DNA from 4 places in the Pseudoalteromonas sp. NZS11_1 genome. Region 1 is predicted to be linked to each of the others. Evidence: predicted binding sites of a transcription regulator. Region 1 holds the regulator's gene; each other region holds the start of a gene.

Region 1 (3,885 bases):
TTGAGATTATTCACGGTAATCGCCGTATCACAGCCGACCGCTTAGAAGTACATAAACGCGATGAACTTGGCGATAATAAACAATTATTAATTGCTACAGGTAGCCCTGCGCACTTTGAAGAAAAGCAATCAGATGGCACGACTATGAGCGCCAGTGCTGACGAAGTACGTTATGATGTATCTAAGCGTTTTTTAACGCTTGTTGGTAATGCACAAGTATCGCAAGCGGGACAAAAAATAAATGCTAAAAGCATTACCTACGATATAGAGCAGCAGCTAATCAGTGCCGAAAAAGATGAAAACTCAACTGACCGCGTTCACACAATTTTAGTGCCAATCGAGACTAAAAAAAGTAAAAAAAGCGACAAAGGTCAACCATGAGTACATTAAAAGCAGAGCTATTAGCAAAGAGCTATAAAGGCCGTGAAGTTGTAAAAAACGTCGGCCTTGAAGTCAAAGCTGGCAGTATTGTTGGCTTACTTGGCCCTAACGGCGCAGGTAAAACCACCACGTTTTATATGATAGTAGGACTTGTACCTAGCGACAAAGGTAAAATATCGATAGACGATAACGATATTACTCTTTTACCTATGCATAGTCGTGCTAGATTAGGCATTGGCTACTTACCGCAAGAGTCTTCAATATTCAGAAAGCTGACTGTTTATCAAAACTTAATGGCCATTTTAGAAACGCGCAAAGAGTTAAATAAACAAGCTAGAGAAGACACTCTCGATAAATTATTAGATGAATTTAGCATACAACACATTCGTGATAGCCAAGGTATGGCATTGTCAGGTGGCGAACGTCGTCGTGTTGAAATAGCACGTGCGCTGGCAGCAGATCCTAAATTTATATTACTGGATGAACCATTTGCAGGTGTTGACCCGATTTCGGTATTAGACATAAAGAAAATAATAGAACATCTTAAAAATCGTGGGATTGGTGTATTAATTACCGATCATAACGTAAGAGAAACCCTTGATGTTTGTGAAAAAGCCTACATTGTTTCTCATGGGGAGCTGATTGCATCAGGTACTCCAGAACACGTATTAAATGATAAAACAGTACGCGATGTTTACTTAGGCGAGCAATTTAGGCTGTAACATTTACGCCATGTCTTTAAGCATCTGCTAGTATTAATTATAACAACATAAAAGGATTGTTAGAGATACATGAGGCAATCACTACAGCTGCGCATGGGCCAGCAACTTACAATGACTCCACAGCTGCAACAAGCTATTCGTTTGTTGCAACTCAGTACATTGGATCTCCAGCAAGAAATACAAGAAGCTCTCGACAGCAACCCGCTATTAGAGGTTGAAGAAGCAGACTATTCAGAAGACGCTGCAGGTAAAAACGAGCAAAAAGCAGATACAGATGACATAACTGTTAGCGCATCTGCCGATGATGTTCCAAGCGAATACGAACAAGATAGTGGTGAAGCACTTGCAAAAGACACGCTAAGTGACGACATGGCTATGGATGTTAGTTGGGATGAGTACATGAGTGCCGCCCCAGCAGCATCATCGGGTCCGATGCCTGAAGACGAATCAATATACCAAGGCGCCTCTACTGAAACGCTCCATGAGTATTTAATGTGGCAGTTACAACTAACGCCATTTAGCCCTACAGACGAAGCTATTGCTATTGCTATTGTAGAAGCCGTCGATGATTCAGGTATTTTAACACTAAGCTGCGAAGAGATTTTAGAAAGCTTTAATCAAGAAAACGAAGATGATAACGAAGTCGAACTTGATGAAATTGAAGCTGTATTAAAACGCATCCAACTGTTTGATCCTGTTGGTATTGCTGCACGTAGTTTACAAGAGTGTTTATGTATTCAGCTTAACCAGTTTGATAAAGAAACACCTTACATTAATGAAACAAAAATGATTTTAACCGAGCATATTGATTTATTAGCTGCTCGTGACTATCGTACATTAATGAAGAAAACCAAGCTCAAAGAAGAAGAGCTTAAAGAAGTAATGACATTAATACATACTCTTAGCCCTAAACCTGCAGATACTATTGTAAGAGAAGAATCTGAGTATGTTATTCCAGACGTGTCAGTTAAAAAAATTAAAGGCCGCTGGGTTGTTGAATTAAACCCAGATAGCATGCCTAAAATTCGTGTTAATAGCCAATACGCTGCAATGTCTCGCACTGTAAAATCCAGTGGTGACAGCCAGTTTATTCGCTCGCATTTACAAGAAGCTAAATGGTTTATTAAAAGCTTAGAAAGTAGAAACGACACGCTATTAAAAGTAACAAATTGTATTGTTAAACAACAACAAGGCTTTTTTGAACACGGTCCTGAAGCCATGAAACCAATGGTTTTAAATGATGTTGCTGAAATGGTAGAAATGCACGAATCAACAATTTCGCGCGTAACAACCCAAAAGTATATGCATACACCCCGTGGTATATTTGAGCTTAAATACTTTTTCTCAAGCCATGTAAGCACCGAAAACGGTGGTGAATGTTCATCTACAGCAATCCGTGCGCTTATCCGAAAATTAATCGCAGCAGAAAACTCAGCAAAACCATTGAGTGATAGCAAAATAGCGGATATATTGGCTGAGCAAGGAATTAAAGTAGCGAGACGTACAATCGCAAAATACCGCGAATCTCTGGCTATTCCACCGTCAAATCAACGTAAAAGTTTGATTTAAGACGCAAAAAAAGAGGGTAATGCTTATGCAACTAAACTTAACTGGTCGTCACGTAGAATTAACCGATTCACTAAGAGACTATATTAATACCAAATTTGCGAAGCTAGAAAGACACTCTGATCATATTAATAATGTTCATGTCATTCTCGATGTAGAAAGATTAAATCAAAAAGCAGAAGCCACCATACACGTAAGCGGTGCTGAGTTATTTGCCTCTACAGAACATCAAGATATGTATGCCGCCATTGACTCGTTGATCGACAAGCTCGATCGACAAGTAATTAAACACAAAGAGAAGCTTGCTCGACACTAATATGATGAAATTAAGCTCACTTATATGCCAGGACTGCAGCAAAGCTGCGGTCCTTTTTAATAGCAAAAAAAGAATTTTAGAGTTCATTAGCGAACTTGCTCACGACAAACTTCCGTATTTACCGCAACAAGATATTCTTAATGCTTTAATGAGCAGAGAAAAATTGGGTAGTACAGGTATAGGGCGTGGCATTGCCATTCCTCATGGAAGAATGAGCGGTGCAGAAGAGCCTTTGGCTTTAGTACTCGTTAGCGAAACTCCAATAAATTTTGATGCAATCGATAATCGCCCTGTTGATATTTTCGTCGCACTCATCGTACCAGATGGCGATAACCAGCAGCACTTAAAGACTCTAGCAACCATTGCTGATAAACTAAACAATAAAGATTTTTGTAAACAGTTACGCAGTGCAAAATCAGATACTGAGCTTTACCAAGTTATTGTCAATCAATCATAGTTTTATAAAGGGTGTTAAATGGAGTTAATTATCATAAGCGGCCGTTCTGGTTCTGGAAAGTCGGTTGCTTTACGCGTTGTAGAAGATTTAGGTTATTATTGCGTAGATAATATTCCAGTTAACTTGCTTCCTTCATTAGTTCGCAGTGTGTCTGATAGCTATGATAAAATTGCTGTTAGCATTGATGTGCGGAACATCCCTAAACAACAAGATGAATTTAACGATATTCTTGAATACTTGCCTGGCTTTGCAAAACCTACGTTATTTTATTTAGATAGCGACGATCAAACATTGATCAAACGTTTTTCTGAAACTCGTAGATTACACCCACTATCAATTGACTCGTTGCCTCTTGATTTAGCCATCAAAAAAGAAAAAGAATTACTTGATGTATTAATCACCCGCGCCGACTTTATGATAGATACAACTGATTTAAGCGTTCAT
Region 2 (3,885 bases), on a different contig from region 1:
ATTGCTTACTCGCGCAATGGTCAGTTTACTACCGATGGCGATGGACGCATTGTAACATCGGGCGCAGGTTACGTTATTCAGCCAGAAATGAATGTACCTGATGACGCGCAATCAATTACGGTTTCGCAAGACGGTGAAGTATCTGTGCGTGTTGCAGGCCAAGCCGATAACGTGGTCATTGGTCAGCTTACTATTAGTGATTTTATTAATCCGTCGGGTCTTGAGCCAATCGGTCAAAATCTTTATACCGAAACCGCTGTAAGTGGTGCGCCGGTACAAGGTAATCCTGGTGTTGAAGGGTTAGGTAGCATTATTCAAGGCTCGCTCGAAACATCAAACGTAAATGTAACTGAAGAGCTCGTAAATCTAATCGAAACTCAGCGTATTTACGAAATGAACTCAAAAGTAATTTCGGCCGTTGACGAAATGATGAGTTATATCAATCAACAGCTTTAATAGAGTAGGGGGAATTATGCGTAATATTATTTTATTTGCAGCGGGCACATTATTTTTAAGTGGCTGTATGTCTACGCAAAATAGTGAGGTAGTGCAGGACGACCCTTACTACGCACCTATGTACCCCGAGCCTATTTTAGAGCCGCTGGTAGCTACAGGTTCATTGTTTAATACTCATACATCAAACGACTTATATTCTGATAAAAAAGCGCTACGTACTGGCGATATAATTACGGTTAAACTGCAAGAGTCTACTCAAGCAACAAAGGCCGCTAAAACAGAAACAGACAAAGAAACTGACGCAAGCTTAGACCCAGTGATTGGATTAGGTGGTCTACCAGTAAATATAGGTGGCGATAGCATTCAGTTTGGTATTGGTAGTGATTCGTCGTTTACGGGTGATTCAAAATCAAACCAGTCAAACAGCTTAGTAGGCGATATTTCGGTAAATGTAATGCGTGTTTTACCTAACGGTAATTTAGTTATACGCGGCGAAAAATGGCTAACGCTTAATACCGGCGAAGAGTTTATTCGTCTAGAAGGGCTAGTACGCCCTCAAGACGTAAGCGCCGATAATACGGTTGAATCAAACCGTATTGCTAATGCACGTATTCAATACTCAGGTAAAGGGCAAACGCAAGAAGCGCAAAGTCCTGGTTGGCTTACACGTTTCTTTAGCAGTTCGCTGTTTCCATTTTAGAGGGTAACAACATGAATAGCCTTAAAGCTTTATGTTTAGTTGTGTTATTAGGTTGGCAGTTTACTGCCAGTGCTGAGCGCATAAAAGATGTGTCTATGGTTGAAGGCGTACGCTCTAACCAATTAGTTGGTTATGGCTTAGTGGTTGGTTTACCGGGCACTGGCGAGCAAAACTCATACACACAACAAAGTTTTAGAGGCATGTTGAACAGCTTTGGTATTACGCTACCTTCAACTCAAAGTCCTAAAATTAAGAATGTTGCCGCTGTTGCTGTGCATGCAGAATTACCTGCATTTAGAAAGCCCGGGCAAACAATAGATATTACGGTTTCTTCCATTGGTAGTGCAGGCAGTTTACGTGGTGGCACTTTACTACAAACTTTTTTAAAGGGTGTAGACGGTAACGTGTATGCAATTGCACAAGGTAGCTTAATTGTCGGTGGCTTAGGGGCACAAGGCCTTGATGGTAGTAAGGTTGTAATTAACACCCCTACAGTTGGTCGTATACCAAATGGCGCAACAGTTGAACGCACTGTAGAAAGCCCATTTATGCAAGGCGATTACATTACCTTTAACTTAAACCGCCCAGACTTTACAACGGCAAAACGCCTAGAAAAAACAATTAATGACTTAGTTGGCCCAAATAGCGCACAAGCAATTGATTCTGTTTCTATTCGTGTTATAGCACCACGCGATGCATCCCAGCGTGTATCGTACTTATCAACACTCGAAAACTTAGAATTTAAGCCAGCTGATATGGCCGCTAAAATTATAGTTAACTCGCGCACCGGTACAATTGTCATTGGCAAAAACGTTAAGCTTCAGCCTGCGGCTATAACTCATGGTGGCTTAACAGTAACAATTGCAGAGCAACAAAATGTGTCACAACCAAACCCGCTAGCAAACGGTGATACAGTTGTCACACAGCAAAGTATTATTGATGTAAACCAAGACGACTCGCGCGCCTTTGTATTTAATCCAGGTGTAAGCCTTGACGATTTAGTTCGCGCAATTAACGAAGTAGGCGCAGCGCCTGGTGACTTAATGGCTATTTTAGAAGCACTAAAAGAAGCCGGCGCAATTAACGGGCAGTTAGTTGTTATATAAATAACTCAAGCCAATAAATAACGTATTACTTAAGCCCTAGATATAGGGCTTTTTATTTACAGCAACTTAAGTTTATTATTTTTATCTTCCTCGTTTTATCGGTAGTGGCTCAATTTTTGCATTTTTAACTGCATTATTCATTTTGTGTCAAAAAGCCGATGGAAACTAATCACCTCGATAAACAAAACTTTTTTGATTTAGGCAACTTAGATTCACTTCGTAAAGAAGCCTTAACGAGTGGCGATGCATCAACTGATGCTTCCAAAGCTGCGCTCAAAAAAGCGGCCGCACAATTTGAAGCTATTTTTACGCAAATGTTGCTCAAAGGAATGCGCAAAGCTAACGAAGCATTTGAAGATAAAGACAGTCCATTTAATTCAAGTGGCGTAAAGTTTTTTGAAGAAATGCACGATCAGCAACTTTCAACAGAGCTTTCATCAAATGGCTCGTTAGGCCTTGCCGATTTAATTGTTCAGCAGTTATCGCCTGAGTCTAAAAACTTTATGCCAGGTTCGGTGCTTAGAACAACTAACGATATTTTCAGCGATACGCAAGTCGGATCCGCTCTTCCTCATGAGCAAAAAAATAAGCAACCCGATCTTATCGTTAAAAGTACTAAAGCCGATATTGCTGAGCCTAAGGTTAATACTGCAGAGTCTAAAACCGATAGCCCAACATTTAAAAATGCAGAAGAGTTTGTAAGTTCAGTGTGGGAACACGCTAAAACTGCAGCGCAAAAAATAGGTTTAAACCCAGCGGTAATGGTTGCTCAAGCGGCACTTGAAACCGGTTGGGGTAAACACATTATTAATAAAAGTGACGGTGGCAGCTCAAATAACTTATTTAATATTAAGTCAGATAAAAGCTGGGAAGGCGATAAAGCAAGCAAAGTAACGCTTGAGTTTGAACAAGGCACACCCGTTAAAAAACAAGCCAGCTTTAGAGCCTACGATTCAATTAAAGATAGCGTGAACGACTTCGTTGATTTTTTAACGCAAAACCCACGCTACAAAGAAGCATTACAAAATACAGCAAAACCAAATGACTTTTTAGATTCATTACAAAAAGCAGGTTATGCAACCGATCCAAATTATGCCAGCAAAATAAAAAATGTGCTCAATAGCAGTCAGCTAAAAGACATTGCGGCAAACGTGATCCGCCAAGGAGTAGAGTAACATGTCGTTTAATTTATTAAACATTGCCAGTTCTGGGGTTAGAGCAAGCTCGGAGCTATTGCAAACGACAAGTAAAAATATTGCCAATGTAAATACCGTAGGCTACGTACGTGAGCGTACTGAATTTACCACTATGGTTGATAACCAAGTGGGGCGGGGCGAAACATACCGATTACTAAACGAGTTTGCTCAGTCACAGCTAAATCGTGACACCTCTAATAAATCGTTTTTCGATCAGTTTATTACTGAGGCTAATCGAGTTGATACTATTTTTTCTGAAGAGTCGAACAACCTTTCGACTGGAATTAACTCTTTATTTAATAACGTGCAAGAAGCGCTAAATCAGCCGTCATCTACCGTTGCCCGCTCATTAGTAATGACAGATGCGCAAAGCTTAATTGATCAAATGGATAGGCTTTCGGGCATCGTGCTTGATCAAAAAAGTATA
Region 3 (3,885 bases), on a different contig from region 1:
TGTGCGCAATCGCTTAAAAATTGCGGCAACTGTTAACAACGCAAAGCGCTTTATAGAAATACAAAATGAATTTGGAAGTTTTAGTAACTACCAATGGCAGTTTGTCGGTAATAAACCGATTATAAGTAATTTAAATAACGCTGAGGACTACCCAGCAATTACAAAGGCATCAACCGCATTTGCTAAAGACTTAAAAAAACGGGGATTTAAGTTTTTAGGGCCAACCACTGTTTACGCTCATATGCAGGCCTGCGGTATGGTTAACGATCACAGTAATGATTGTTTTAGAAAAGAAGAAATTATTGAGGCTTTTAGTGGGTAAGTGATTTATAGCTATAAAAGTAATTTGTTCACAAAGAGGTTAAGAGACGCTGCGCTCTAGATAAGTAAAGCGTAAGTTGACTATGGCTTCTCATTTACCCTCGTTTTTTCTCTTTGTAAAATAACGTTTTAATTAAGTGATTAAAAGAAGTGATTAAAAGTCTTGTTTTTCACGCGTGCAAGTCTAGCGTAACAACAAAAGTAAAAACCGTGTAGGTGCGAATTTACTTCGCGCTCTTGCTAATATTTTTTAAGTAAAGTGCGGTATAAAACCGCACCTACAAAACGAGGGGTTATTTATCTACTGTGTTTGGCCAATTTATAACTAAGCACTGACAGCTGCTTTTAAACCTTAATCTCGTGAAAGATTATACTTTTTCATTTTCTCCACGAGTGTTGTTCTGCGAACCCCTAATATCTCTGCAGCGCGAGCTACAACGTAATCATAGCGCTCTAACGCTTGGGTAATTAAGCTAATTTCAAGTTCGGCTAAATAATCTTTAAGTTCAATACCATCATCTGGCAATAGCCCACTACCCGTTTGGTTAAACTCAGCGTCTGGCTCACTTTCGTAATCGCTAAAACCGGTGCTAAATATGTCGTTAAAGGCATCTTTTTCCATTAACTCTTCAGGGTATTCTGGCTCGTAGGCTTCAACTTCAATGTAACGATATTTGTTAGGTAAATCAGGAATATCAACCACTTTTTCAGGGAACATAATAACCATACGCTCCACCAAATTAGCAAGCTCACGAATATTACCAGGCCAAGCATGTTCTTTTAAGCTCTCAACTGCGCGCTCGGTAAACTTAGCGGTAGAACCTGTTTGGTCGTTAACACGGCGCATTAACTCTTTTAAAAGCAGCGGAATATCATCAGCACGTTCACTAAGCGATGGGTTTTCGATAGGAAATACATTTAAGCGGTAATATAAATCTTCCCTAAAACTCCCCTCTTCAATCATTGTTTCTAGGTTACGATGCGTGGCTGCAATAACGCGTACATCAGCCTGAATAGCCTTTGTCCCGCCAACACGTTCATAGCTGCGTTCTTGCAATACTCGCAGCAACTTAACTTGCATTTGCAGTGGCATATCACCTATTTCATCTAAAAATAGCGTTCCACCTTGAGCTAGTTCAAACCGCCCTTTACGAGCCGATATAGCACCAGTAAACGCGCCTTTTTCGTGGCCAAATAGTTCACTTTCGAGCAGTTCAGCCGGAATAGCACCACAGTTAACCGGTACAAACGGTCCATTAATACGCTTTGAAAGCAGGTGTACATTACGGGCAACCACTTCTTTACCAGTACCTGATTCACCTAAAATTAAAACATTAGCGTCGGTTTTTGCCACTTGTTCAATTAAAAAGCGAACATCTTTTACGGCCTCTGTTTCACCAACTAGCCCGTCAAAGGTTTTATGTGGTTTAGTATGCTTATGTTCATTAGGCAGCATACGTTGATACTGCTGGCAATCATGAAGTAACTGAGTTGTCACTTCGTGATTAAATGGCTCGCAAATAAGCCCCACCACATTAGCTATACTTAATAGTGGTTTTAGCGTTTCGCCAATTAATAAAAACGGTAGAGTTGGATAGCGTTTAATTAAGCTTTCGTGGTCAAGTGATTGCAACGCTCCTAAAATAATCATGCATTCTTGTTGCTGATATTTTTTGCACTCTTGCTCAAAGCTTTCTTCGCTTAATAGCTCAGAAGCTTCACCAATAAAGCTAAGTGAAGCATTTAATCCTATTGCGCGGTTGTTATTATTATCTAAAATCAAGATCATATTTAGCGAGCCGTACTTTCACTAATTTGTATAATTAGTTAAATTGTAAGCCAGTTCAGCATGGATGCAAGCGATAGCGGCAGTTTTTTGACATAAACGCCAAAAAACAGACGGGCTAGTTAAGTCAATCATACTTAATAGTTAATCATTAAGTATGGGTTATAGTTTTAACTTAGTTATTACTTAGCCATTACTTAACTATTACCTAACTATAACTTAGCCCTAAAAATTAATTTACTCGGCAATAAAAATGCTATTGTTAGTAAATAAACTCAATTATAAATTTAAGTTGAAGTTACAAATGCCGATACATAAATAAGTGAAAATGCTTGGCATTAATATTGCTTTGTATTAGCTTTCACATAATTTTATTGTTTTAAATTTTAGGATTTTCCATGGCTCACATCTCAGTAAAAAAATACGGTCAAGTTCGTGCTAGTAGTATTGCCGAAATGACTCCTTACGAACAAATAAACCTTATATTTAGTAATATTATCGGCCGTTTAGCAGCTACAAAAGGGTTTATTGAGCGCAAAGAAATAGCTAAAAAAGGTGAGAACATTTCAGCTTGCATTTTATTGCTTGGTGCTCTGCAAGATGCACTTAATTTAGAAGTAGAGCAAGACCCTAGTATTTCTAACAATTTATTGGCACTTTACGATTACTGCCAACGCCGTTTAACTCAAGCTAACTTACACAACGATATTGAAGCAATTACTGAAGTATCAAGTATTGTTAAAGAAATTAAAGAAGGTTGGAATAACATTCCGCTAGATCAACGCAGCCCTGCGGTTTAATTTAAATTATGGACTCGCCAACATCTTCGCAGCAACTAACAAGCCATGCAGAGCAAATACAAACACTGCTTAGTAACATTGAAGTATTAGTAAATGATAATAATGCAGATGAAGCTCCGCCTTTTTTAGATACTTTAAACACTAAACTAAAACAATGGTGCGAAAACAGTGAAGGCCCAAGCGCAGAGCAATTAGAATTAATTCAGCTTCGTATAAATACTATTTTAGTTAAAGCAAATAGCGCTAAAAACGAGTCATCTAAAGCCATTATTAAACAAAAAAAATCTGGCAAGGCAATTAAGGCATATAGAGCAGCCAAATAAAATTCACCTCAAGCAGTAAACATAAAAAAACCGTTATAAATAACGGTTTTTTTATGTTTTTGGTTTAGCTATTAAAACTATATGCTATTTATATATTAAGAGTTATCTCGTACAACCCCAGGCATATTTTCCAGCTGAGCTTGAACATATGTACTGGTGTTATTAAGGCTTGCCACTAATAAATCCATCGCATTATATTGAGCATACAACCTTGACGATAGCGACTCCATTTTACTGGCAAGACTCAAGCGCTGGTCATCTAAATCGTCTAGTTGGTTTGTTTTGCTGTCTATACGGTTTTGAATAATACCGTCGGAATCGGTGTAAAAGCTTAATTTTTCGTCAAACGATTGTGCAAAGCCATCGTCATCATTACCTACAAAAAACTGCTGCACTAAATCTACATCGCTTGCTATTTTTTCATTGAGTGTTTCTGTATTTAGCGTTAAAACACCGTAGCGGTCTGTTTCTACACCTAACTGCGAAAGCGATAGTGAGTTGCCATCACCCAAATCAACTGATTCAGTGATTTCACTACGAAGCTTTGACATAACGCCACGAAGTAGTGAATCACCAGCCATAACGCCTGCGCCAGCTTCACTTGACGCACCCAAGTTATTGCTGAGCTCTAACAGTTCGTTATAACTTGTAATAA
Region 4 (3,885 bases), on a different contig from region 1:
GGCGTAGGTCAGTTCTTCTTAAATGGTGCTGATACAGAAACTCGTGGTGTTGATTTTGTAGCAACGTGGAACACTGAAGGTTTAGGCGGCACGCTTGATTTTACACTTGCAGCTAACTTTACTAAAACAGATGTTGTATCGTTATTTTCGCCTGCTGGCTCAAGCCTTGAGACAGTAAACGTAGACGATATATTTTCAGCGGAAGACATCTCTATTATTGAAGAGTGGCAACCAGAGGATCGTATTAACTTAAGTGCGCTTTATCAACGTGACGATTGGACAGTTAACCTGTCACTTAATCGCTTTGGTGAGTACACAGTAGAAGATGGTGGTCGTCAAACGTATGGCGCAGAAATTTTAACTGACGTTAAAGTTAACTACTTCGTTACTGAAGATTTGTCGGTAAACATTGGTGCAAATAACTTGTTTGATGTTTACCCAGATAAAAACGAAATAGGTAACTCTCGCTCAGGTACTATTGTGGATGCTAGTGGCAATACAGTAATAAGTAGCTCAGGTGTGTTTGACTACTCACGTCGTTCTGCTCCATTTGGATTTAACGGTGCTTACTACTACGTAGGTGCAGAATACCGTTTTTAATTAATAACCTCCCTTTCGTTATTTAACTCAAAGGGCCGTAAGGCCCTTTTTTTGGTTTTATCTTGGGCTGTTTTATTTAGAAATCAAACTTATTGAATAATCATCGTATTGCTTAATATTATTCATTACACTCATTAAAGTATTATGTGTACTGTTTTCGTCTGCGGTTATAAGTACCGAACTTATTTCATATTTAGCCGCGAACATCGCTAAATTAGTCGCAACTTGCTCTAAATCAATTAACCTCCCCGAAAAATATATTCCGTTACTTTCATCAATTCTAAATAAAGCATTTTTAACAGGCTTATCTATTTGAGGGCTGTCGAGTGGTCGGTTTAATTCAATAGCCACAGGTTTTACAAAAGATGTAGTTACAATAAAGAAAATTAGTAATATGAACACTATGTCTAACATCGGGGTCATATCTACATCAGCATTATTTTGCAGTTTAGTTAGGGCGTGTGAATCTTTGTGGATTGAAATTTGTTCAATCTAGGGGCGATTAAATCGCGGCGCGATGTTTGTAACCTAGTGGGCTAAGTAAAAACCGAGCAACAAAGAGTTAATCGTCCCTAGAAAGAACCCAAAGGGCAGCGCATGTTTGGCCTTTATGCTGCGTTATCGCCTATTTATGGGGAATAACCACACTACATAGGCTCTGCCTTGCCTAAAAACCAAACATACTGATGCAAATTCAACCACCAGAGATCAACACGCCCTAGCTTACTTTTCATATTGGACCTTATTTTTAATTAAATGCTGCGGCGCCACAGCAAGGTTTTAGGTACCTACTAACAAAATTAGCACAGCAAAAATAAATCGTGGTTAAATAAATATTCTAATAACATTAAATATTTGTATTCATTATGTATTTAAAATGTGGCGAAATAAGGTGGTGTTTATAGCAATCTGCTTATATGGGGTCTATTTAGCATCGTTATAGTGTAATTTAATTCGTTAAATTGCTTAAATATCTATGCAGGTTGGTATTAGAGGCAATAAAAAACCCAGCGCTAGGCTGGGTTCTATTTATGCATTATGTAAGCTTAATGCTTTTGCATACGGCTCATTTCTGCATGGCAGCTTTGCATTGTTAATAATGTTTTAGCCAGTGCAGCTTCGCAATCAGCCGGTTGTGGTTTATCCATAGCGGCTTTAATTTCTACAAGCGTTTTATCTTCTACTTCTTCAAGCTCTTTTACATACGTGCTGTCGTTATGTGAGGTGAATGTAGTAAGTAAGGCTGTGTATGCACGTCGTGCTTCAACTGCGAAAGATGAACCATCTTCGCGTTCACCTTTTTCATTAATTGCATATGGCTGCAAGCGCTCAACACTCACTTTTCGGGCATCTATCATACGCTGAAAAAGTGCGCCAATAGCAGGGTCTTCAACTTTTTCCTGTGCTTTTTGATAAAAGTCGATGCCGCTGTTCATAACTTGAATGATGTCAGTAATATGATTTACTTCTGATCCTTGATGGGTGTTCATAATGACCTCTTTTATTAAATGAATGTATAGTTCAATTTAATAAAAGCAATGTATGTTCCATGTTTTTATTTTCATGTAGTCATTTGATTTTATTGGTTTAATTTCATTTCAGAAAGGGGCTAAGTTAATGAGGAAAGTATTAACCTAGCAATTTTTACATTATATTGTGTAATAAAGTTATTTTAGCTCTTCAGCTACTTCAGCTACTTTTTGGCGTAACCAGATATGGCTCGCATCGCGATGTAACAGTGGGCTCCAAATCATATCAAGCTCAAAAGGAGGAATTGGAAACGGTGGCTCTAAAATTTTAAGCCCCGGATCATCTAAGTATATATTTGCGGCTTTTGAAGGAAGGGTCGCAATCAAATTTTTCTCTTTAGCTAAATGAATCGCTACATGGTAGTTACGCGTAAAAGTGGCAATGTTACGATGTTTACCAAAGTGGGCAAGTGCTTCGTCAACCCAACCAAGTTTTTGCACATCTTTAGGGTCCATGCCCACGCCTACACCAAAACCTGTTTTACTCACCCATATATGGCGCGCTTTTAAGTAGCTGTCGAGGCTAAAGTTTTCAATAATAGGGTTGTCGGCCTTAACTAAGCAGCAAAAACTGTCTTTCCAAATACGTTTATGATGAAAAGACTGAGGTAAGTTTTCAAAACGGTTGATTGCCATATCTACTTTACCGTTTTCTACGTCATGAAAGGTTACATCACTTGGTGTGAGTATATCTAAAGTAGTATCGGGGGCTTCTTCGTGTAGTTTACTTAAGAGCTTTGGCGCTAACGTACTTGCAGCGTAATCACTGGCCATTATTCTAAATACACGTTTACTCTGGCTTGCCTCAAATTCTCTATTAGGTGCTAGGGTTTCTTCAAGCGTCATTAATATGCCACGAATAACGGGTTGTAACTCTAAAGCGCGCTCTGTCGGGACCATACCATCGCTGGTACGAACTAAAATAGGGTCGTTAAATAAGTTACGAAGACGTTTAAGGCCATTACTCATTGCGGGCTGCGTAATACTCAATTGATTAGCAGCGCGTGTTACGTTGCATTCTCGAAGCAATGTATCGAGATAAACGAGTAAATTTAAATCTATTTTACTTATATTCATTGTGTGTCCTTTGCGTCTACCAGTGATGGATAAATCGCTGTGCTGTCGGGTAAGGGTAAATATGACTTACCTGCCCATTTTTTATATTTTGTTGCGCCTGCTTCCAAAAGCTAACATCTATAAGCTCTGGATGAGTGCTGAGAAAAAACTTTTTATACATAGGATTAGGCATTACAAATGTACATAACTGCTCTGGGAATACATCTTGTGGTGCAACAGAGTAACTTTGTTCATCCATTAAATAATCGTCGTAGCTCTTTGCTTTTGGTAATGCTCTAAAGTTCATATCTGTTAGGTATTGAACTTCATCGTAATCGTAAAAAATAATACGTTTGTGCTTACTTACACCAAAGTTTTTTAAGAGCATATCGCCAGGAAATATATTAACGGCAATCATTTCTTTTAGAGCTTGCCCGTATTCTTCAATCGCGTCTGCGGCACTTTCTTCATCAGCATTTTCTAAAAATAAATTGAGTGGTGTCATGCGCCGTTCAATATATAAATGCTTGATGATCAACCATTCGCCTTCAATTACCATTGATGAGCCAATTGTTTTATGTAATTGCGCAAGTAAATTACTATCAAAACGCGCCAAAGGAAATACGACGTTAGAATACTCTATGGTATCGGCCATTCTGCCAACGCGATCATGGTTTTTTACTAGTTGATAACGCTTTAA

What was found. Region 1 encodes sigma-54, which starts transcription at its own class of promoters, with help from an activator protein. Its sites were predicted from a motif close to GTTGGCACGNNNNTNGNNT; they were not measured.
Region 2: the regulator sigma-54 is predicted to act here: its motif matches at 2,366-2,384, upstream of flgJ (flagellar assembly peptidoglycan hydrolase FlgJ).
Region 3: the regulator sigma-54 is predicted to act here: its motif matches at 2,439-2,457, upstream of fliS (flagellar export chaperone FliS).
Region 4: the regulator sigma-54 is predicted to act here: its motif matches at 2,134-2,152, upstream of I6F44_RS05345 (ferritin-like domain-containing protein).

Annotation. Positions count from the first base shown of each region.
Region 1 is NZ_JADYXK010000001.1:281,056-284,940, reverse strand. It holds gene lptA (lipopolysaccharide transport periplasmic protein LptA) at 1-380, shown strand, start outside; gene lptB (LPS export ABC transporter ATP-binding protein) at 377-1,102, shown strand; gene I6F44_RS01175 (RNA polymerase factor sigma-54) at 1,172-2,671, shown strand; gene hpf (ribosome hibernation promoting factor) at 2,697-2,984, shown strand; gene ptsN (PTS IIA-like nitrogen regulatory protein PtsN) at 2,989-3,441, shown strand; gene rapZ (RNase adapter RapZ) at 3,460-3,885, shown strand, end outside.
Region 2 is NZ_JADYXK010000021.1:57,872-61,756, reverse strand. It holds gene flgG (flagellar basal-body rod protein FlgG) at 1-456, shown strand, start outside; gene flgH (flagellar basal body L-ring protein FlgH) at 473-1,156, shown strand; gene I6F44_RS14525 (flagellar basal body P-ring protein FlgI) at 1,168-2,262, shown strand; gene flgJ (flagellar assembly peptidoglycan hydrolase FlgJ) at 2,421-3,437, shown strand; gene flgK (flagellar hook-associated protein FlgK) at 3,439-3,885, shown strand, end outside.
Region 3 is NZ_JADYXK010000021.1:45,947-49,831, forward strand. It holds gene I6F44_RS14470 (DNA-3-methyladenine glycosylase I) at 1-322, shown strand, start outside; gene I6F44_RS14475 (sigma-54 dependent transcriptional regulator) at 674-2,110, opposite strand; gene fliS (flagellar export chaperone FliS) at 2,506-2,907, shown strand; gene I6F44_RS14485 (hypothetical protein) at 2,916-3,230, shown strand; gene fliD (flagellar filament capping protein FliD) at 3,326-3,885, opposite strand, start outside.
Region 4 is NZ_JADYXK010000004.1:119,634-123,518, forward strand. It holds gene I6F44_RS05335 (TonB-dependent receptor plug domain-containing protein) at 1-600, shown strand, start outside; gene I6F44_RS05340 (ExbD/TolR family protein) at 673-1,077, opposite strand; gene I6F44_RS05345 (ferritin-like domain-containing protein) at 1,647-2,090, opposite strand; gene I6F44_RS05350 (LysR family transcriptional regulator) at 2,268-3,206, opposite strand; gene aceK (bifunctional isocitrate dehydrogenase kinase/phosphatase) at 3,223-3,885, opposite strand, start outside.